4 regions of the Alteromonas sp. 07-89-2 genome follow, and region 4 is predicted to be linked to each of the others. Evidence: predicted binding sites of a transcription regulator. Region 4 holds the regulator's gene; each other region holds the start of a gene.
What was found. The regulator FNR, encoded in region 4, switches genes on or off when oxygen is low (the NO sensors DNR and NnrR bind a similar motif). The targets are predictions, from matches to a motif close to TTGATCTAGATCAA.
Positions count from the first base shown of each region.

Region 1: a site for FNR is predicted at 3,860-3,873, ahead of F0261_RS06530 (OmpW family outer membrane protein). Genes of this name have one in related genera too.
Region 2: a site for FNR is predicted at 2,804-2,817, ahead of ccoG (cytochrome c oxidase accessory protein CcoG). Genes of this name have one in related genera too.
Region 3: a site for FNR is predicted at 3,156-3,169, ahead of F0261_RS11570 (high-potential iron-sulfur protein). Genes of this name have one in related genera too.

Region 1 covers NZ_VTYM01000006.1:140,508-145,994, reverse strand. The annotation lists gene F0261_RS06550 (UDP-N-acetylglucosamine 2-epimerase) at 1-788, opposite strand, end outside; gene F0261_RS06545 (gamma carbonic anhydrase family protein) at 1,133-1,675, shown strand; gene aroE (shikimate dehydrogenase) at 1,672-2,511, opposite strand; gene F0261_RS06535 (group II truncated hemoglobin) at 2,510-2,941, shown strand; gene F0261_RS06530 (OmpW family outer membrane protein) at 3,066-3,746, opposite strand; gene hemF (oxygen-dependent coproporphyrinogen oxidase) at 3,981-4,913, opposite strand; gene F0261_RS06520 (Sua5/YciO/YrdC/YwlC family protein) at 4,910-5,487, opposite strand, start outside.
Region 2 covers NZ_VTYM01000007.1:5,535-11,021, forward strand. The annotation lists gene F0261_RS06580 (acyl-CoA dehydrogenase family protein) at 1-1,265, shown strand, start outside; gene F0261_RS06585 (DUF3016 domain-containing protein) at 1,360-1,905, opposite strand; gene F0261_RS06590 (hypothetical protein) at 2,029-2,400, opposite strand; gene ccoG (cytochrome c oxidase accessory protein CcoG) at 2,881-4,311, shown strand; gene F0261_RS06600 (serine/threonine protein kinase) at 4,308-5,291, shown strand; cobalamin riboswitch at 5,411-5,487, shown strand, end outside.
Region 3 covers NZ_VTYM01000015.1:82,693-88,179, reverse strand. The annotation lists gene F0261_RS11590 (exonuclease domain-containing protein) at 1-1,683, opposite strand, end outside; gene F0261_RS11585 (hypothetical protein) at 1,801-2,088, opposite strand; gene F0261_RS11580 (CPXCG motif-containing cysteine-rich protein) at 2,282-2,473, shown strand; gene F0261_RS11575 (flavin reductase family protein) at 2,466-3,095, shown strand; gene F0261_RS11570 (high-potential iron-sulfur protein) at 3,318-3,611, shown strand; gene F0261_RS11565 (amidase) at 3,769-5,388, opposite strand.
Region 4 covers NZ_VTYM01000033.1:15,910-21,396, forward strand. The annotation lists gene F0261_RS17690 (patatin-like phospholipase family protein) at 1-45, opposite strand, end outside; gene ttcA (tRNA 2-thiocytidine(32) synthetase TtcA) at 46-999, opposite strand; gene uspE (universal stress protein UspE) at 1,148-2,071, opposite strand; gene fnr (fumarate/nitrate reduction transcriptional regulator Fnr) at 2,316-3,053, opposite strand; gene F0261_RS17710 (sulfite exporter TauE/SafE family protein) at 3,099-3,758, opposite strand; gene ccoS (cbb3-type cytochrome oxidase assembly protein CcoS) at 3,745-3,975, opposite strand; gene F0261_RS17720 (heavy metal translocating P-type ATPase) at 3,977-5,487, opposite strand, start outside.

The DNA of each region.
Region 1 (5,487 bases), on a different contig from region 4:
TTACGTCCATCTCTATAGGCTTCATGATAATGGGCAAAGTCGTTAACCTCTTTCATTAATGATGCTGGTCGCGTTAATGCTGTTTCAATGGCGTTTTCTACTTCGCTTACTTCTGTGACATTAAGTAAATGTTGTCCAGGGTTTGTATTGCGATAAGTGACAACAGGTTTGTTCATCATCATAAACTCTAAAATTATAGAGCTGCTGTCACACAACATGACATCTGATTGCTGAAAGTCTTCAAGACGAACATTATCGACAAAGGTAACGTTACTATTTTCGTCTGCCAGCGCACGATATCTATTTAATAGTGCTTGATCGTTGAGTTTGGGATGAAATGTTAAACGCCAATTCCATTTCTTTTCTTTCACTAACTTACTTATTGTGTCGACAAGTACAGGAGCAGAGGTAATGCCTTTAGAAAAAGTGGTGGCGTAGAGAATAGTGGGAACATCGTTTTCCTTCTTATATGAAGAAAAGTAGTCATCCACTTTCGCCCAACCTGTTTGATACACTTTAAAAAACTGATGCTTTTCTTCAAGCTGCTTAAAATACTCTGTGCTACTTGGCCCCTGAGTACAGTACATATCAAACCACCCGCGAATAGAGAAGTGATCATCTGTAGCGCTACTCTTCTCCCCTCGCTTGCCAATCGGATAACCGTGAAAGACTGATACCTTTATACCTGGCAAAAAGTGATAGATGATATTTCCACACGCAAATATGGCTAAGGGGTTGTATTCAACAACATCATTAATAGTGTGAAGGCGAATTTCATCAGGCTTCAATAGATCGGCACATTCTCCTTCCAAAAACCACGCGACTTCGTCACCTCTAGCCCTAATGGCCTCTTGTAGTGGTCTATAAATAGGATACGCATAGGAAAGGGCAGTGAAAAATACATAGCGCTTGGGCATTACAATGTCTCGATAAATTCTATTAGCAAGCTACATTATCATTTTTCTCCTTGTGATTTACTACCCTCCTCTTCGCGTGTTGCAACGTATGGATAGTTACCTGTTGCTTAAAGCATTACAGGTAGGCTCTGTAACCACCCTACTAGTACCAAGTCATCTGTATTGCTGTTAGAGTTTGCGTAATTCACTTTCTGCGCAATATATATGAGTGTGTAATGCATAAATCGATTGATAGTTTTAAAGGTGTTTCTCCTACATTAGGAAAGAATGTCTATGTTGATGGCTCGGCAAGAATCGTCGGTGATGTAGTTTTAGAAGATGATGCGAGTATTTGGCCGCTGGTTGCTGCTCGTGGCGACGTGAACAAAATTCGTATTGGTGCCCGTTCTAATATTCAAGATGGCAGTGTTTTACACGTTACCCGTAAATCTGAGAAAACCCCCAACGGCTTCCCACTTATTATTGGTGAGGACGTTACCGTTGGGCATAAGTGTATGCTACACGGCTGCCAGTTGGGTAATCGAATTCTCGTTGGCATGGGCGCTATTGTAATGGATGGTGTTGTTGTTGAAGACGATGTGTTTATTGGTGCAGGTACATTAGTACCGCCGAACAAAAGATTAGAAAGCGGATTTCTTTACGTTGGGAACCCCATGCAAAAGAAAAGACCGCTCAACGACGCCGAAATGGCATTCCTGAAACAGTCTGCCGTTAACTATGTTGTATTGAAAGATGAGTACCTAGAAGAAGCGAACTAGTTTCGCTTCTCATCTTGCTCAACGATAGCCCTGACACGTTTTACAATATCTGAAGTATCGGGGCGCTTTTGTGTCCATATGTAGAAAGCTTCAGCCGCTTGCTCAACCAGCATCCCTAATCCATCTATTTGCGCTTTGACACCAAGTTCGGCCGCATCTCTCATAAAGCGCGTGGGTGAGTTTTTATAAACCATGTCGTACACCACTTCACAGTTTTGTAAAACACCATCATTTAAGCGGCACGGCAATTCATTGCTCAAACTGGCGGCTGTTGAATTAATAATAATATGAGGCGCAACATCTGCGATATCTTCAAGCGCAGCCACCTGCACTTTAGCGCTTGAAGCGGCACTTGCCACTTCCTCTGCTTTCGCTTTGGTTCTATTGGTGATGGTTAAAGAGGCGGCCCCTGCTTTTAATAACGGGGAGATTACGCCACGGGCTGCGCCGCCGGCACCAATAAGCAACACGCGCTTACCCTTAATTTCCACACCGCTGTTAAGCAAGTCGTTTACCAGCCCTACACCATCAGTGTTGAATCCCCATATTTCATCGCTGTCACCATTCATTAGCGTATTAACAGCTTGTGCATCTTTGGCTGCTTGGTCATCTACCTTTGCCAAGTTGAATGCATCAAGCTTAAAAGGCATGGTGACGTTACAACCTACCGCGCCTTCCTGAGCTAAAAACGCGTTGGCGGCATCTACAAAACCGTCTACTGGCGCAAGTACCTTTTCATAAGAAATCTTTTCTCCCACTTGTTCAGCAAACATTTGATGGATAGTTGGTGATAAACTCTGTGCAATAGGATTTCCGAATACAGCGAATTTTTTCATGGGAATACGAGACTTATTTAATATAAAGAAGAAAAGCGATAATCGTGCTTCGCAGAGTACACCATATGAACGTATAGGTGGAGAGGAGAAAGTACGGGAATTAGCAAATACGTTTTACGACATAATGGAAACCGATCCACTCGCCAATGAACTGCTAGCTATTCACCCCCAGCCGTTAGACAGAATTCGCCACGTGTTCTTTCTATATTTAAGTTTATGGCTTGGTGGTCCTGATGATTATCAGCAGCAGTATGGCCACCCGCGTCTGCGTGCACGCCATCTACCTTATACCGTAACACCGGAGTTAAAAGCTCAGTGGATGTATTGCATGCGAAAAGCCATGTTTAAAACGGTTGAAGATATCGCCTTAGCTCAACAGTTGATAGACGCACTTGATCAACTTGCCAATCACATGGTGAATACAAAATAAAAAAGCGCGTTGAAAGGATTAACCTTTTAACGCGCAACTCCCCTGTTACTGTCTACGCTCTTTATGGCGCATAGAGTAGTGCAATTGTGAAAGCCTAATAGTTAATAAGGCGTGGAACTAATAATTAGAATGTGTAACCCACCGATAAGGTATACACCCAAGGATCTATTTCAATATCACTTACCTTTCCAGCAGCATCACCCACTTTGAAGGTTGCTTCGGTATCTATATCAATGAATCGAACCGATGCATTAACATGCCATTTGGTATCAATTTGGTAATCCATTCCCACCTGTGCTGACAAGCCAAATGAATTATCAAGCGATAGGTCGCTTAAGCCAGCTGTTTCATTCGCACCTGTAAACTCTTCATCAAAGATAAAGGTATAGTTGATACCTGCACCAATGTATGGCTGAAACGCAGAGCTGGCATCATTAAAATAGTAGTTTGCGGTAAGCGTAGGAGGAAGATGCGTGACTTCACCAAGCTGATTACCCGTCCCTAACGGATCAGCAACAGAAAAATTAACGTCGTGCTTAAAGGGCGTTGCGGCAAGCAGCTCGATATTAATATTGTTAGTAATAAAGTACGCTACATTTAAACCTAGCTGAGTATCGTTATCGATATTAAGAGCCACGCCAAGATCAGTTCCACCCGCGACGATGTTAGACGTCGATTCGTCAGGAGCAACGGTGGTAAGACCGCCACGAACAATCCAGTCGCCCTGCTGGTGAGCGCTAGCTAAAGGTGAGAGTGCAGCAAGTGTAAGGCAAAGTGCAGATGCAGATAAAAAGTGTTTGCGCATGATGTGTCTCTTTTGTGTTTAACTAAGATGGCGCTACTTTACGCCTGTGGTTAAGAGAAACATTGATCCAGCGCAAGTTTGATAACTCACGGAAACACAGATGATATTCCACCTTGATGTAGATCAAAAAAAACGCCGCATTAACGTTAATACGGCGTTTTTTAGTCATTAAAGATGAAAGCTGCTATTGGCGGTCCGCGTAAGGATTTAAGCGGAGCCTTATTTAACAAATAATCACCAATCAGTAGGTTTTAACCAGTCTGTCAGCTTGGCTTCGGCGCTACCCGGTGCAGGTGTATAACAATACTCCCAGCGCGCGAGCGGCGGCATCGACATTAGAATTGATTCAGTACGCCCGCCGGTTTGCAGTCCAAATAAAGTGCCTCGATCGAATACAAGGTTAAACTCAACGTAACGGCCCCGGCGGTAAAGTTGGAAATCACGCTCTCTTTCGCCGAAATCGGTTTGCTTACGACGTTCAACAATAGGAACGTAAGCATCGATGAAGCCATTACCAACAGCCTGCATATATGCAAATGACTGTTCAAAGCCCCATTCATTCAGGTCGTCGAAGAATAAACCGCCCACTCCGCGAGTTTCATTGCGATGCTTTAAGTAAAAGTAGTCGTCGCACCACTTTTTGTACTTAGGGTAAACATCATCGCCAAACGGCTTACATAATTTTTTAGCAGTATCATGCCAGTGTAAAACGTCATCTTTAAACGGATAAAATGGCGTCAAGTCGAAGCCGCCGCCAAACCACCAGATAGGTGCTTCGCCCTCTTTTTCTGCAATGAAAAAGCGAACATTAGCATGTGACGTTGGGATATAAGGGTTATGTGGATGAATAACGAGTGATACACCCATTGCTTGAAAGTTTCTTCCCGCAAGCTCAGGCCGATTAGCCGTTGCTGAAGCCGGCATTTGACTGCCAAACACATGAGAAAAGTTAACGCCGCCTTGTTCAATCACCGCACCATTTTTTAGTACTCGAGAACGGCCACCGCCACCTTCTTCTCGCTGCCAGCTGTCTTCAACAAACTGGCCCTTACCATCGGCAAGTTCAAGGGTTTGGCAAATGGTGTCTTGCAGCCCTAGTAAATAGCTTTTTACTTGTTCTATTACTTCAGCGGCATTTTTACCGTCCAGTAATTCTGCTGATGTCATGCTCTTATTACCTCTGCTGTGTCACCATCGCGAATGGTACTGGGTTTAGTTGCACCGCCTACTTCCCCTTCGACATAGAAAACGGAATCAGCGAATACGGCTTTTGCTTCTTCAGTGGTGATGGCTGGCGGTTGGCCGGTCAGGTTAGCGCTTGTAGAAACTAACGGTTTACCTAACTTGTTGCACAATTCCACTACTACAGGGTGATTAGTTACGCGCACCGCTATTTTACTATGCTTGCCGGTTAACCAAACTGGCGCAGATGACGACTTAGGTAATAGCCAAGTATTAGGGCCTGGCCAGCTCGAAAAAATATCGGTGCGTCTGTCAGGGCGAATGGCGTTGTCGTTAACATAAGGCAGTAGCTGACTGTAGTTTGCTGCAATCAATATCACGCCCTTTTCTACCGGTCGCTGTTTTATCTCTAAAAGCGCATTTACAGCGGCTTCATTGTCGGGGTCACATCCGATGCCCATTACCGCTTCGGTTGGATAAACGATTAAACTGCCAGCTTGGAATGCGGCAACAACAGGGTCTACTTCAGGTGAGTTAGCCTCAACGGGGGTAAACGTGT
Region 2 (5,487 bases), on a different contig from region 4:
AACCTCATGCAGGAACAGATTTGAGCTTGCTTAGTACCAAAGCAGAGCCACAAGGCGACGGCAGCTATAAAGTCACCGGAAATAAGATTTTTATTACCGCAGGCGATCACGACTGGAGTTCGAACGTTATTCACCTTGTTCTAGCTCGTCTGCCTGATGCTCCCAAAGGCGTTAAAGGCATCAGCTTATTCTTAGTGCCTAAGTTCCTTCCAGATGCCAGCAATGAGCCTGGCGAGGCGAACAGCTTGTCAGTAGGAAGCATCGAACACAAAATGGGGATCAAAGCGAGCCCGACTTGCGTGATGAATTTTGACGGTGCAACGGGGTACCTTGTAGGTGAAGAAAACCAAGGCCTAGCATGTATGTTCACCATGATGAACGATGCACGCTTCCAAGTAGGTCTGCAAGGTTTAGGGGCGGCAGAAGCCTCTTACCAAGGCGCGCTGACCTATGCCCGCGAACGCGTTCAGTCTCGCGCACCTCAGGGAATTCAAAATCCAGAAGGCAAAGCAGACCCGATCGTCTTTCAACCTGACGTAGCGCGTATGTTACTTACGCAGAAATCACTGATTGAAGGCTGTCGTGCACTTTCACTTTTCTATGCCAAGTTTATGGACGTTGAGAAGCTTGGTGAAGGTCAAGAAAAAGAAGATGCCGACAAGATACTTCAGTTTTTAACGCCAATCTGCAAAGCTTTTATGACGGATATGGGCCTTGAGACCACCAGCCTAGGTGTACAAGTATTTGGTGGTCACGGCTTTATTCGTGAATGGGGTATGGAACAACTTATGCGCGACGTGCGCATTGCTATGTTATATGAAGGCACCAACGGTATTCAGGCGCTAGACCTTATTGGTCGTAAGCTTACCCGAGATGGCGGTCAAATGATGGAAGCGACCTATAATGCGTTTAACGCTTTGGTCAGCGACATTCAAGACAGTGAGGCGAAGGGTCTGGCTCAAGGAATTCTTGATGACTGGCGTGCATCTTCAGCCGATTGCTTAGGTATGGATGCCACCACCGCTGCAGCTGCTGCTTGTGATTACTTGGCATACAGCGCCTATTCATTGATTGGTGTACTGTGGTACAGCATGGCCGACAAAGCGCAGGCATCAGGTAATGCAGTACTTGCAGCGTCTAAGATGAAGACACGTGACTTCTACATGGAACGTATATTAGTACGTCGCGATGCGCACAAAGCCGCTTATAAAGCTGGCCCTGGAAGCACCCTTGCAATATCAGGTAATGAGTTTGATTATCTGTAGGCAGCTTATTCTGCTATAGCCCGTGAAATATGGGCTATGAACGCAAAAAAGGTCACTATATGTGACCTTTTTTATTATGATTTGAACGAAACTATTAGTCGTTCGCTGCTACTTGGGTTGAAAAGGTATCTGAAAACCAATCATTAAGCATCGCTTTTTCATAAGAAAGCGATTCCGTGCGATTGCGACGAATATTCGACTCCATAAAATCCATATCTTTAAGTTTCACATCTTCACCACTTAAAATGACCTGACCGTCGGCATTAGCCAACGAGTAGCTGAATGTCATTCTAGGAATATCAACGCGCTTAATGATACGGACGTCGCTACCGGCGCCGTTACCGAAGCCGACAAACTGGCTTGGCCAAACCTGACCAGCTAAATCAACATTTGTTACTGTCATTGACAGCACTTGCGACTCAGGTAAATCACTGGCCAAATCTACAATGTGTTCTTCAAGCTCTTGTAGCGTTCGTTCGCGGAACCGTTTACGAGATTCATTGGTTGGTCTTACATCGCTATAAGACTCAGGTTCTTCCCACGTTATCTTCACCTCAGCGGCTTGAGTGGGAGCAAAAACGGTAAGGAGTCCCACCGCTGTGGCGCAGCTTAAACAAGAAAAAGTACGTAATTTATTCACTTTTATGCTCCTAAATTCAGTCGTTTAAACTATGAGTTAGCAAGACATTTAGAGAAAGCTTAGCATGCAGCAATTGTCGGCTTTTATATCAGCTTTATATTTAACCAACCTGGTTAAAATTGGCTAGTCTCGCTTTGCTACTTGCATAACTGACGACTGTTTAATGATTAGGCATAGTTGAACGCGTTTAGTTCCCGTAAAGTTGGGGTTTATATCGTCCTTTTCACAATAGGTGTGATAAAAACGTTTAACGCTTGCGCTATCAGCGGTGATTTGCTGAACATATGTTTGCTGGTAAGGCTTTAAGGGACTCAGCTGGATATTAATTTTATCTTGTAAACTACGCAGTTCCTCTCGCTCCGGTAAGGTGGCAATTGAAACTAGCCATTCAGAAAGCGAGTTCTGGATATCTTCAAAGAGATACTGAACAAAAGGAGACCGCAGCACAATTACCAAAACAATAATTTCAGCAGCGATGATAAAGAACCTTAACATGACTTCTCAGCTAACTTTGACAGACGTTTACTACAAATAGCGCCAATTTTTTAGCACCTTTCTCACTATGTGCTCAACTACACTTTGCCAATTTACATTTTCACAATGCTCACTGTACACGATTCAAACGGTAATTGACCACATTATTATCGACGATAATAGGGTCATATCGGTTTACCTGTAAATACAGCAAACTATACTCATGTATAGTAGGTAAAGCCTAATCGTCGATGTTGGGCATCAAATGGCATCTGGCCGTTATATTAATCCTCATTATTCACGTAGCTGTATTTAACTATTTACAAAGTTACATAGACTGAGGAAATCAAAACAAAAAACGACTTACGTTCTGAAGTTTCAGTATTGACTGAAACTTTAAAAAGATACACCATACGCCGCATTATTGATCTACATTAAATATGACGTTTTGAACGCAGTTATACTGCACAGGCAGTTCGTTACGTCACATAAGGTTAAGCTATGAATGAACAAATACCGGTAAAGACCGTTACACCGGTAAAAGTACATAAACCCAAAGGTGGACCTGAGGGTAAACGCCACGACTCTCGTAGCCGTATTTATGTGCGGGCTGTACAAGGCCCTCTGGAGACGTTTAGACGCATGTTTGGCCTTTTCTTTTTGGGCCTCTTTGCCATCATTCCATGGATTCAGTACAACGGGCATCAAGCCGTGCTACTCGATATTGGTGAGCAGCGATTTACTATATTCTCACTAACCTTATGGCCTCAAGATCTCACTTTGTTGGCCTACATATTTATTGTTTCCGCCTTTGCGCTGTTCTTCGTCACCACTTTCGCTGGTCGAGTGTGGTGTGGATTTATGTGTCCTCAAACAACGTGGGTATACATTTATACGTGGTTCGAAGAGAAATTCGAAGGCCCTCGCAACAAGCGTATAGCGCTAGATGCACGCAAAATGGATGCAGATAAATTTTTGCGTAAAACAGCTAAGCACACCGCTTGGGTATTGGTAGCGCTGTTAACGGCTTTAACCTTCGTTGGCTACTTTACGCCAATTGATGAACTGTTTATCGATTTTGTAACATTTAACACCAGCTTCTGGGCAGGTTTATCGGTTATTTTCTTTGCCGTATGTACGTACGGAAACGCTGGCTACATGCGCGAAATCATGTGCACGCACATTTGCCCGTATGCGCGTTTTCAGTCTGCCATGTTCGACAAAGACACGTTTACTGTATCGTACGATGCAAAGCGTGGAGAGCAACGCGGCCCGCGACCACGCAAACTTAGTCACGAGCAAGTAAAAGAAAAAGGGTTAGGCGACTGTATAGACTGCAACCTGTGTGTTCAGGTATGCCCAACCGGTATCGATATTCGAAATGGCTTACAATACGAATGCATCAACTGCGGCGCCTGTGTTGATGCGTGTAACGGTGTTATGGATAAAATGGGTTATCCTAAAGGCCTGATAAGCTTTACCTCTGAAGAAGAACTAGCTGGCGGTAAGACTCATATTTTACGTCCAAAGTTAATTGGTTACTTTGTTGTTTTAGTGGTGATGATAGGCTTGCTGTTTGCCAATATTTGGATGCGCAGCCCCACCGAAGTTGACATTATCCGCGACAGAAACTCGCTATACCGCGAAACGAATGAAGGGCTAATTGAGAACGTCTATACAATAAAAGTACTTAACAAAACACAGCAAACCCAAACCTACTCTATTGCTGTAAAAGGTTTGCCTGACTACAAGTACATTGGTGAGCAAACTGTAACAGTTGAAGGCGGTGCGGTGTATAGCACGCCAATTTCAGTTGCAACTGACGCCTATAATCTGGAAGATACGGTTACCGATATTTTTATCAGTGTAACCACCACTATTGATGGGGAAACGGTTACTGTTGATGAGCCAACTAAGTTCCTTTATCGATGACAGATTTTTCATTCTCTGGGCTTAGCCCAGACACCATATTAGATGCCCTGGAAAGTCAGGGCATTTTTCTTCAAAGCGGTTTACTAGCACTAAATAGTTATGAAAACCGCGTCTATCAGTTTTTGGCTGAAGACGGTCAGCGCTATGTAGCAAAATTCTATCGCCCAGGTCGATGGACCGACGCTCAAATTCTTGAAGAACACGCGTTTGCTGCAGAGCTAATCGACAACGAAATTCCATTGGCTGCGCCCATTTCTCTCAATGGCAGCACGCTGCATCACCACACCGTGGCCGAAACTGACTATCGATTTGCGTTATTTCCTTCGGTAGGCGGCAGGCAATTCGAAAATGACAACCTTGATCAACTCGAATGGATGGGGCGTTTCATTGGCCGTATTCACCGCGTGGCCCATGCTAAAGGGTTTGCACATCGTCCCTCGATTGATATTGAAAGTTACCTCGATGAGCCGAAGCAGGTGCTTACGCAAAGCACACTGCTGCCAGAGCATTTAAAGACAGCATTTTTTGCCATACTTAACCCCGTTATTGATGCCACGAAAAAAGCGTATAAGCCAACATCAAGTATTCGGCTTCACGGTGATTGCCACCCGGGCAATATATTATGGCGCGATGGCCCTACTTTCGTTGATTTAGATGATTGCCGCATGGGCCCTGCTATCCAAGATTTGTGGATGATGCTAAGCGGCGACCGCCAACAACAGCTTTTGCAGATCGATACTTTGGTTGAAGCATACGAGGAGTTTCACCCGTTTGACACTGCACAGTTGCCACTTATTGAGCCCCTCCGCGCTATGCGAATGGTGCATTACATGGCATGGCTTTCACGACGCTGGGAAGACCCTGCTTTTCCGCGGGCATTTCCTTGGTTTGCTGAAGACAAATACTGGGAAGGCCAAATACTTGCTCTGAAAGAACAGCTATCGGCCCTTCAAGAGCCTCCCCTGAAATTAGGATATTGAGCCAGCCCCTTTACTGCTGAAAAAACGCTTTTTCGATGACAGTTGTCGATAATCTTATGGCGGTTACGAAAAAGCGTAAGGTATAAGAAACCGTATTCGCTATCACTTTTTAACTTAGATATAATCGACAGTGTGTAGGTGCTCTTGTCTAGCTCCATATTAACTACGGCGACAAGGGTTAAACGGGAAATCAGTG
Region 3 (5,487 bases), on a different contig from region 4:
GGTAATGCGGTTATAACTATTGTTTCCACCGGTAGTCTCAATATCCACTACCACATAGGGTTGGGCTGGGTCGCGCACCCAGTTCACTGTCGTCACAGCAACATCAAAACCGGCTTGTTGCAAACGCTGAATTGAAACCAACTGATTTCGGCGAAGCTGATCGCCAGGCGCTTTTATCTCTTCAAAGCGAAGCGCACCGTCAAACACCATAATATCTGGGAAGCCATCTCGAAGGCTCTCAAAGTCTTTGCACATCATGCGAAGTAAAGCATAAATAGAGCCTAGCGAACCATGCTCAATTAGCGCTTCTATAGGCGTAAGCAAATGGCTTGACCACATAAATAGGCTGTTCACTTTGCCATAGTGCATTGTGGCCATCTTGTGGATGTGAAAACGGAGCTTTTCTTTGCTATCGAGTGCCTGTAACAGTGCTTCAATGCTGTGCTCAAACTTGGCGTAAAAGTTATTCTGCTTAAGCGATAGTGGCCTGCGATCAAACTCTGTAACCAACGTATCTTCTTCGTAAAGTTGCTTCCAAAAAGTAAGGCCGAATAGGCTGCGCCATAATCGATTTTCTGTACGCCAGCCCTCTATTCCATGTCGAGCATAGTGCGCTAACACTCCACGCTCCACTTGCTGATTTTGGCTTACATCAATATCCAAAGTTCGGCTGGCATTGCGAAGCATGTCGGTAACTGTGCTGGTGCGTTTTTTATGGTATTTACGGGCATAAAAATCTTCTGCAAATGCTAAAAGCGTGTCCGATTGAGGGTTATCGATAATATCTTCTAGTGCTTGTTTGACGTCACCTTCCTTCCCATCTTTATAGCTCTCTCTTAGCCACTTTTCTTTTGCTTTATCGCTTTGCGCTAGTTTTAAAATGTCTAACCCTTTGGCCCTATCGCACGCCAACACTTTAAGCCCAAGCGCGTAAAGCAGCTGGTCGCGATAGAAACTGGCTGACACACCTTCTGTAGCTGGGAAATCATCTTCCGCTAAGGCAAGTAACATATCATTGTTATAAAAAGCTAACTGACTGTAATGATTTGCGTAAAACCAAGAGGCTTCTGCGTCGCTTTTGGTGTCGAAACGCGCGGTATCTGTTACCGAATCAGAACGGGTTCTCATTACGCCTAAATCGCGCATAGAAAACTGATTTAAACGGCTTTTGGTGTTACCAAAATAGATGAACAGCAAATAGCGAAGCGCATCGTCGAATAGGCACACCAAGTAGTTATTAAGCGAGAAGCGCTCTGGCCAGCCTCTAGCACCGATATGTTCATTAAGCAACGTCACGAGTTTAGGCTTAGTAAGAGACGCTAGCCCCTGCGTACTGCCGTATTCAGCGAGAAGCGCCAATAACGCGTCTTTGGTTAGAACGCCGGCGATATCATTAAGCGATGCGTTCGAAAGGTCGCCAAACCACCCGCTATCAATAAGCCAATCTATTTGAGCTTGTGGTTCGACTATCTCGTCGTAGTTAAACTGGGTTCTGTCAATAACCGCATACTTGCGATTTGCAGCGCGCACCACAATACATTTTTTGTCATCGTCCAATGCGTTAAAGCGCTCAATAAAATCAGCTGCCTCATCACTTAAAAGCGTGCTGTTCGCACCTTCAAAGAATTTAAGGAACTCGTGAAAGTGTGTGAGGTAATAACGTGGCGGTAAATCTTTTCGCATGAAGTATCTTTGGCTATGAAAACACCAACAGTGTATATTTATACAGCCATATTAATCAAATTAAATCCATCGCGATTGAATTACACATCCGCTACTAAAAGTACAAAATGTGCCTTTTTAAACACGTACTCGCTGTTTAGACACCCACTGAAAGAACGCTGAAAGCTGCTCGTCATCTAATAAAAGTTGCAAATTGGAGTAGTGCTTAGCCAATGTCATCTCATCATAAAAGCGATGTATTCCGCTATGGCATTGCCTGCAAATATAAATACCGCCCTGCAGTTCGGCTTTGCTAAAGTGCTTTTTGAAATAGGTGCGTCGGTGCATTTTTTTGGGAATAAGGTGGTGATAAGTAAGGCGCGTCTCTCTGTTACAACACGGGCATTTTCCCACCTGATTTGCCACATTTTCACCTTTATTTGCCTAGCTGGTCGCTATTGAAGTCAACGGTTTAAATTTAATATTCAACGGTGATTGAACGACACCGCCGCTGCCTGCGCGCTACAACCACGCAAACAACTATGCTCTTTTCAAAGAAAATCCACTCGTCTTAACATTACGTAATAAAACTGTTTAGTGATTAATAAGGCGATTAAATATGAGCTTAACCCGTTCCATGGACTTTTCATGTCCCTACTGTATGGCCCCCAATGATGTAGAGATAGATGAAATTAACGATGTTGGCCAAGTACAGGTACTCGACTGCCAGGTGTGTTGCCAGCCTATAGAGCTTACCGCTTACCAGCACGGTGAAGACATTCAAATAGAGGCTGAACGAGAGAATGACTAAACAATTTACTCGCAGCGATATTGATGAACTAACTCAGCGTTACCGTGCCAACCTAATTAACAGTTTGTCTGGGTTCAAATCGGCCACATTGGTGGGTACTACAAACGGTAACACCAACAATTTAGCTATTGTAAGTTCGGTTGTTCATGTGGGCGCTAATCCACCACTTTTAGGCATGATAATGCGCCCACACACTGTAGTAAGAGACACCCTTAGCAATATAAAGCAGCAGGGCTTTTACACGCTCAATCACGTGTCAACTGATTGGGTAGACAAGGCACACCAAACATCTGCTCGCTACGCCCCTGATGAAAGCGAGTTTGAAGCAGTGGGTTTAACGCCGCAGTTTAGCGAGTCTTTTAGTGCACCGTTTGTTAAAGAAAGTGAAATTAAGATGGGCTTGAAGGTGGCGCAACACTTCACATTGCTCAACGAGACCGAAATGGTCATTGGAGAAATCCGAGAGCTTCATATGCCAGAGAACATTATTGACAAAGACGGGTATGCAGATATAGAAAAAGCAAACACCGCCTGTATTTCTGGATTAGATAGCTATCACAGCACAGCGCGTATTGCACAATTTGCCTACGCCAAACCTGGAGTTCCCCTAGCTAAAAAGTGAACTTGAAGCAGAAAAAACGGTCTGATGATTGTAATCTGGAGGCATCACTCTGAATTTTATTTAATCTGGATCAAGTGAAAATACGACATTTCATTCGATCTTTTTTCAAAAAGAGATAGTATTTAAACAATACACAAAACCTGCCTCTTTGGGCAGGTTTTTGCGTTTAAGGTACTGAATAAAAAAGAATCATTATCGTTTCTATCTCTTAAGGAGAATGTTATGAAATCTGTAAATCGCCGTGACTTTTTAAAGCTTTCTGGCTCGACGGTTATCGGTCTTACATTAGGTGGTGTAGCGTTACGTGCTCAGGCTCAAGAACAATTGAGTGCTGATGACCCTACTGCAAAAGCACTGAACTACACACCGTCGTCAACTGTTGAAGGTGCAAAATGCGCAAACTGCATGTACGTGCAGGGCGCCGATGGCGAACAACACCGCCCTTGTAACATTTTCCCTAATAAGCTTGTTAACGCTGATGGCTGGTGTAGCGCTTGGGTGAAAAAGCCTGGCTAACCCTGCAGAGGTATATCTTCTTTTGCATAGTGCAAAGTGATGTAAGCAATGTAAGTAATCTAAGTTGCAGTCTACGCATGAAAAGAAGTGAACAACATTTAAAGCCCTTGAGTTCAATCAAGGGCTTTTTTGTTTCAGTTGGGGCTTAAAATTGCCACTAGCGGTCATCACCAAGACCATCTTCAATACCTTTCAACGCTGGGTTGTCAAAACGTGTAGGCAGAAGGCCAGGCTTAATGAAGAAGCCGTGTTTTGCTTCAAAGACTCGACCTATTTTCAAAACACTTTCGTCTTGCCACTTACCACCAATAAAACTAATTCCCACAGGAAGATCTTTTACTTGTCCGGCAGGTACTGTAAGGTGCGGATAACCAGCGATGGCAGCCAAATACCCTATACCAATAAAGCCGGCTGGCGAATGGTCGCCGTATACTCCGTCGATAAGAAATGATGGACTGTTCGAGGGCGCAACCAATATATCAACGTTGTGTTTTGCTAATAATGTATCGATACCGTTCTTGCCTGCAGTGTCTTGAATAAGGCGCAGTGCATTTTGATACTTTTCGCTGTCAATGGCTGCCGACGCGAGCGATTTTTCGAAAATGTCTTGATTGAATAACGCTAACTCGCGCTCTGTTTTGTTATTGAAATCGATAAGCTCAGACAAGTTCCTTGCAGGGAGCTCTGCCGGCGACCCCGACAAGTATTCGTTAATACTATGATGGAACTCGCTCAGCAGAACATTATAAGAGTCGGCCCAAAATGAATCTGGCTGAGAGAAGTCACTGATGTCCACCAGCGTCGCGCCCGATGCTTTAAGCTGGTTCAACGCCTTTTCATAAACAGCCAGTACATGAGGGTTATCGCCCTGGCGGTACCTAACCACACCAATACGCTTGCCTTTTAAATCGGTAGCCAGCATTGACGATGTTGGCATAGAAGGGCGGTGAGACTCAGCGTCTAGTGTAGCGTTATCGCTTGCATCAGGGCCCGCCATGATTGCCGTCATTAGCCAGGCGTCTTGAACGTTAGACGTCATTGGTCCTGCGGTGTCCTGACTGAAAGAAATAGGTACTATGTGAGTTCTGGAAAGCAAGCCCACGGTTGGTTTAAAGCCGACTACCCCGTTTATGGATGCCGGACAAATAATAGAGCCATTGGTTTCGGTGCCCACGGCAAGTGACGCGAGGCGAAGTGACATGGCTGCGCCCGAGCCCGATGACGAGCCACAAGCACTTCTTGATAGCATATGCGGGTTTCGGGTAAGCCCGCCAACTGCACTCCAGCCGCTGATAGAGGATTCAGAGCGAAAGTTTGCCCATTCAGACAAATTGGTTTTACCCAAAATAATTGCCCCTGCCGCTTTCAGTTTTTCTACGATAGGCGCATCGCGACCAGTGTCATTAGTAATGAGCGCCATTGAGCCGGCTGTGGTGGGCATCTCTTTACTTTCTATATTATCTTTTAGCAGCACGGGAATACCTGCCAGAGGGCCAAGCGTCTCGCCATTCGCTAGTCGTTTATCGATGGCCTTCGCTTCGGTCAGCGCGTTAGGGTTCAACGCTAAAACGCTATTTACCTTTTCATCTAGCCGCTCGATTCGCGCAAGATAACCGCTAACGAGCTCAGCAGATGTCGTGTCGCCACTCGCAATAGCTTGCGCCTGAACGTGAGCAGGCTTATCTAACCATTGCTCAATCTTATCTGTATGATTTGCTTGAGACACGCATGCAGTGCATAGCACGACTACGGCCAGCAAAAAACCCTGTTTCAACATAAACCTTTCCTTAACGTATGATCCTAGCGCCTGTTACTCCTTCTTATTATGCAGCTTTTGTCGGCAATAGAAGGTAACGTAATGTTAGTTTCTTATACG
Region 4 (5,487 bases):
CCAGCCCCTTGCGGCACCGGCACCTAGCGCAAGTCCAATTTTCATTTACTTAGGTTCCATAATGTTTATTACTTCAATAGCATTATCTTCATCACTGAAGTCCGTACTATTTTCTGTAGTGAAAGAAGGTTCATCAAACCCGATATCACCGTCTTCAACCGGGCCTTCTTGTGTAGCTATAGCTTTAAAATCATAAAGGTTGCTGTCGATTAAGTGTGAAGGCGCTACGTTTTGAAGCGCGCGGAACATCGACTCTATACGACCTGGGAAGCGACGGTTCCAGTCTTGAAGCATAGCCTTTATGTTTTGGCGCTGTAGGTTTTCTTGTGAGCCACAAAGGTTACAAGGAATAATCGGAAATTCAGCGGCCTGAGAATATTTCTCGATGTCTTTCTCTGTGCAGTACGCCAATGGACGAATAACGATGTGTTCACCGTTGTCGCTGACTAGCTTTGGCGGCATAGACTTAAGCTTGCCACCATGAAACATATTGAGGAAAAACGTTTCTAGCATGTCGTCGCGGTGATGACCTAATGCAATTTTAGTCGCACCTAACTCTTTTGCCGTGCGGTACAAAATACCACGGCGCAAGCGAGAACAGAGAGAGCATGTCGTCTTTCCCTCTGGAATTTTGTCTTTAACAATAGAGTAGGTGTCTTCTTCTACAATTTTGTAGTCAACGCCAATGCTTTCTAGATATTCAGGCAAGATATGTTCGGGGAAACCAGGCTGCTTTTGGTCAAGATTAACCGCAACGATATCAAAATGAATAGGCGCAATCTTCTTTAAAAACAATAAAATATCTAGCATGGTGTAGCTGTCTTTACCGCCAGATAAACACACCATTACTTTGTCGTTGTTTTCAATCATACCGAAATCGCCAATGGCTTTACCCACATTGCGGCGAAGTCGTTTCTGAAGTTTGTTGAAGTTGTACTTTTGCTTACTTTGCGCAGCATTTAATGGCGACGCGTCAGCACTGTTTGTGCCTAAACTCATAATTAACTAGCTTGGTTTGTGATAAAGCCACCATTATACATTAAAGCGGCTTTTCGAGACCATGCTTGTGAAGTTAAATTTGTTGGTGACATACCGTGTTGGCCGCTAAGTAACGGCAAACACGGGCTATGTAGTACTGATGAAAAGACTACACCGACAACGGCGACACAAATCCATCTGGCTTAATAGCAAGCACATCGCAATTGAGTTCGTCGATCACGTGTTCTGCAGTGTTACCAATTAGGGCCGCTGAAATGCCCACACGGCCAACGGTTCCAATAACAACCAGCTCTGCATCCAGTGTTTTTGCCACTTGCGGGATAACTTTTTCCGGAAGGCCTTCTCTTACTACACATTTGTTGTCAGGAATACCGTACTTTAATGCGTGACTACGCATTTCCTTTAAATGATGATTTTTTACCGCGTCGTGATAGGTATCGGGGTCGAACTCAGGTACTTCTATGGCGATATTAAGTGGTGTAGAAGGGTAACTGTTAACCAAATTTACGCTACCTTTTAATAAAGAGGCGTAGTCGTTAGCAATGAGCGTGAGCTTATCGTTAAGTGCGGCATGCTCATCGTCTTCACTGCCTACGTTTACTGCAGCAATAATCTCCCCTCCTTCTGGCCAGTCGTGCTCTTTAACGAGCAATACTGGGCGAGGGCATTTACGCATTAAATGCCAGTCGGTGGGGGTGAAAATAACAGAAGCAAGATCGTCGTGCTTTTTGGTTGCCTTTACCACTAAATCTATCTGATTGTTTAGGGTGTAGTAAATAATCGACTCATACGCGCGATTATTCCATTCTACAACGATATCAGTTTCAGTGAATCCTTGTTCTCTTAAGTGGGTGGCAAGCCATTTTGCATGCTCCTTTGTAACTGCATCGCGCATTGACTCGCGCTCATCCGGGCTAAGCATGGTTGTCATATCATAAGATAAGTCGTATACCACCATCATGGCGGTAACTGAAGCGCCTGTTTTTGAAGCGAGTTCATAAGCACGGCTTAGTGCAGGTTGGTTATCGCGCTCGGCATCTACCACGGCCAGAATTCGTTTACACTCAATCATAACGTCCCCCTAACTACGAAACTTAGTAGCGGCTGTCGAAATCGAAGTTTTCTAATACTAACTATAAACGACATTGGGAAAAACGTAAGTTGTTTTAGATCAAGAATTTTACGAGGCGACCATGAGTGAACTTAACGAATTGAATATGGAGCAACCGGCGTGGCGCTGAAAGGTTAGATAGGTGGCTAACACAGGTCACAAAAAAGCGCGCTTAGTGCGCGCCTTATTTAACACTTAAAAAGGACTAACCGCAGACAACGCTTGGGCCGTTAAGCGCCGCTAGTTTGGTGTTTAGTCTATCGAAATCCAAAATAGTAATAAGCTTGCCGTCTACTTTTATGATGTTGTCTTTTTGAAAACGGCTTAACAGACGACTAATCGTTTCAATCGTTAATCCTAAATAGTTTCCAATTTCGTTGCGCGTCATAGTTAAGTGGAATTCTCTATGGGAAAAGCCACGTTCTTCAAAGCGCTGAGAAAGATGTGATATAAAATACAATAAACGCTCTTCTGCGGTTCGCTTGTTTAAAAGCATGATCATGTCGTGATCTTGTTTTATTTCAGCGCTCATGAAGCTCATGATTTGGTGGCGCAGCTTTGGAAATTGCACTGACATTTCGTCGAGGGTCTCGTAGGGAAGCTCACACACCATGGCAGTTTCTAACGCAGAGGTATAGCTTTGGTGTTTGTTCTCTCTTAATGCATCGAAACCGATAATGTCACCAGGAAAGTGGAAGCCAGTAATCTGTTCTTCACCTTCGGTATTAGTCACAAATGATTTGAATGAACCGGTTCTCACTGCAAATAGAGAACGGAATTTATCACCAGTTTGAATCAGCGTGTCACCTTTATGAAGCGGCTTCTTGCGTTCAATAATATCGTCAAGAGATTCGATTTCTGTTTTATTTAACGCCACCGGTAAACACAGGTGACTGAAACTACAGTTTTGACAGTGAATAGAAAATTGGCTTCCTTTGCTCATAATGCACGCTCTCTAAAAGAATACCCGACAATAATACACCTATTTTTAAACGATTGCGCCATGAATAAGATAAGCTGCATATATTGCCATTATTACTGCAATAATTTGTCTAAAATGGTTATGTTGAAAACTTCGAACAATATATTGGCTACCAGCGCTTGCGGCGAGCAAGGTGGGTAATGTACCCAAACCGAAGAAGAACATAATAGCAGCGCCTTCTAGCGCATTACCCGCCGCGAGAGACCAGGTAAGTGTGGAATACACCAAACCGCAAGGAAGCCAACCCCAAATAAAACCATAAGGCAACGCACTTAAAGGGGTCTTAAATGGCAAAAAGCGTTTTGAAAGCGGCTGGACTTTGGAAAATAGGCCTCTACCCGCATTTTCCAGCACCGTTAAGCCAGTCCACCACTTACCCAAATAACACGCCAGTAGAAGCAACATGATTCCGCTAAGTAGGGAAAGGGCATAGTTGGCAAGAGGTATATAATCTGCTGCAATTTTTCCAAGTGCCCCGGTTATTGCTCCGGCGATGGTGTAGCTCACTATACGTCCTATGTTATAGGCAAGGGTATAGGGTAGTGCTGAAGCGCCTTTAGGCGATACCATCCTAAGCGCAGCGACAATTCCACCGCACATTCCCACACAGTGAACTCCGCCGGCTAAGCCGATAAGAAAGGCAGAGAAGTAGTTAATCCCTTCCATGTGGCGCTTGGCTTTTGTCTACTTTACTGTCTTGAAGTTCCTTGCGTTGCTCAGCTAGCTTTTTTTCTTCTGGCGGAAGATCATCGTCAAACAGTATGCTATAACCTTGGCGATCTAAATCTTCAAATTGGTTGGTTTTCACCGCCCAAAAGAATATCACGATAGCGACGGCAACGATGATGATGGCGATTGGAATTAATACGTAAATAATACTCATGCTATTTGCTCAAAAGTCGCGTTGAGTTTGTGACCACAATGATACTGCTTAACGACATACCAACAACAGCCATCCACGGTGAAAGTAGGCCTGATACGGCGAAAGGTAAGATCAAAACGTTGTAACCTACCGACCAGCCAATATTTTGTCTTATTTTTTGCTTCACTTGATGCGCAGTTCGAATAAGTTCTGGTACAGAAAGCAGCTGATCGCCAAGCAGTATAACGTCGGCGGCAGTTTTAGCCACGTCTGTGGCATTACCCACTGCAATTGCCACATCAGCGCTTGCAAGAACTGGAGCGTCGTTAATACCATCACCCATCATCATCACTTTCGCGCCAGATTGCTGCATAGCTTGAACGGCTTCGTACTTTTGCTCAGGTGTTAGGCCACCTTTAGCGGTCGAAATTGGCAATGGTGCGGTAAGCGCATTAACGTTTTGCTGTGTATCACCACTTAAAACGGCGAGGGTATGGCTTGCAGCTAATATATCGAGAGTTTCTTGCGTATCTTCTCTTAGTGAATCCTTTACTTCATACGCCGCCATAATACGCCCCTTAACCGTGAGAAACACGTTAGCTGAAGGGAACGCTTCAATGAGTTTTAGCTGAGATTCGTGAACGCTGAATGCTGCAGAACCCATAGAAAACAAAGTGTCATTGATCTCACCGCTGATACCACCTCCTGGCGTAACGGTAAAATTAGTCACTTTGTGTACCGTGCTATCGATAGCGTCAGCATTGCCGCTAGAGGCAGAAATCTCGCTTAGGGCTACACCGTCGCTAAAGGCTTTGGCAATCGGGTGTTCAGAGCGTGACTCCAAAGCGCGGGCAATTGATAGCGCACTATTACTATCCACACCGTCTGCATACCAGGCATTTGAAATAGTAAATTTGCCTTTTGTGAGCGTGCCGGTTTTGTCTAATGCGATGGTGTCAATGTCAGTAATTTGTTCAAGCGCATCGGCGCGTTTTAGTAAAATACCTTGTCTGTTTAACTTTGCCATAGCGCAGGTTAACGCTGATGGCGTAGCCAATCCTAATGCGCAAGGGCAGGTTGCAACCAGCACCGATATGGTGATCCAAAATGCCTCGTCGCTACCCTGAAACGCCCAAAAGCCATAGGTCAACGCCGAAATCAGCAATACCGCGGTAACGAAATAGCGAGAAAAATTATCGGCTATCTGCGCTGCTTTAGGTTTACTCGCCATCGCACTTGCTTGCAGTCGTACAATTTGATTTACCAGCGCATTTTTAAGGGTCTGCGTAACCGTAATAGTTAGCGTACCATCTTGACAAACCGTGCCGCCGTATACCGGACTACTGTTGGATTTACGCACGGGATTAAACTCGCCGGTAAGCATAGATTCGTCAACCGCTGCGTTGCCGTCGGTTACCACCCCATCAATGGGGACTGTTTCACCAGGCTTCACTAGCACTACGTCATCAATTTTTAGCTGCTTAGCCAGACACTCGGTTAGGCTGCCATCCGGATTTAGTTTGGTCGCTGATA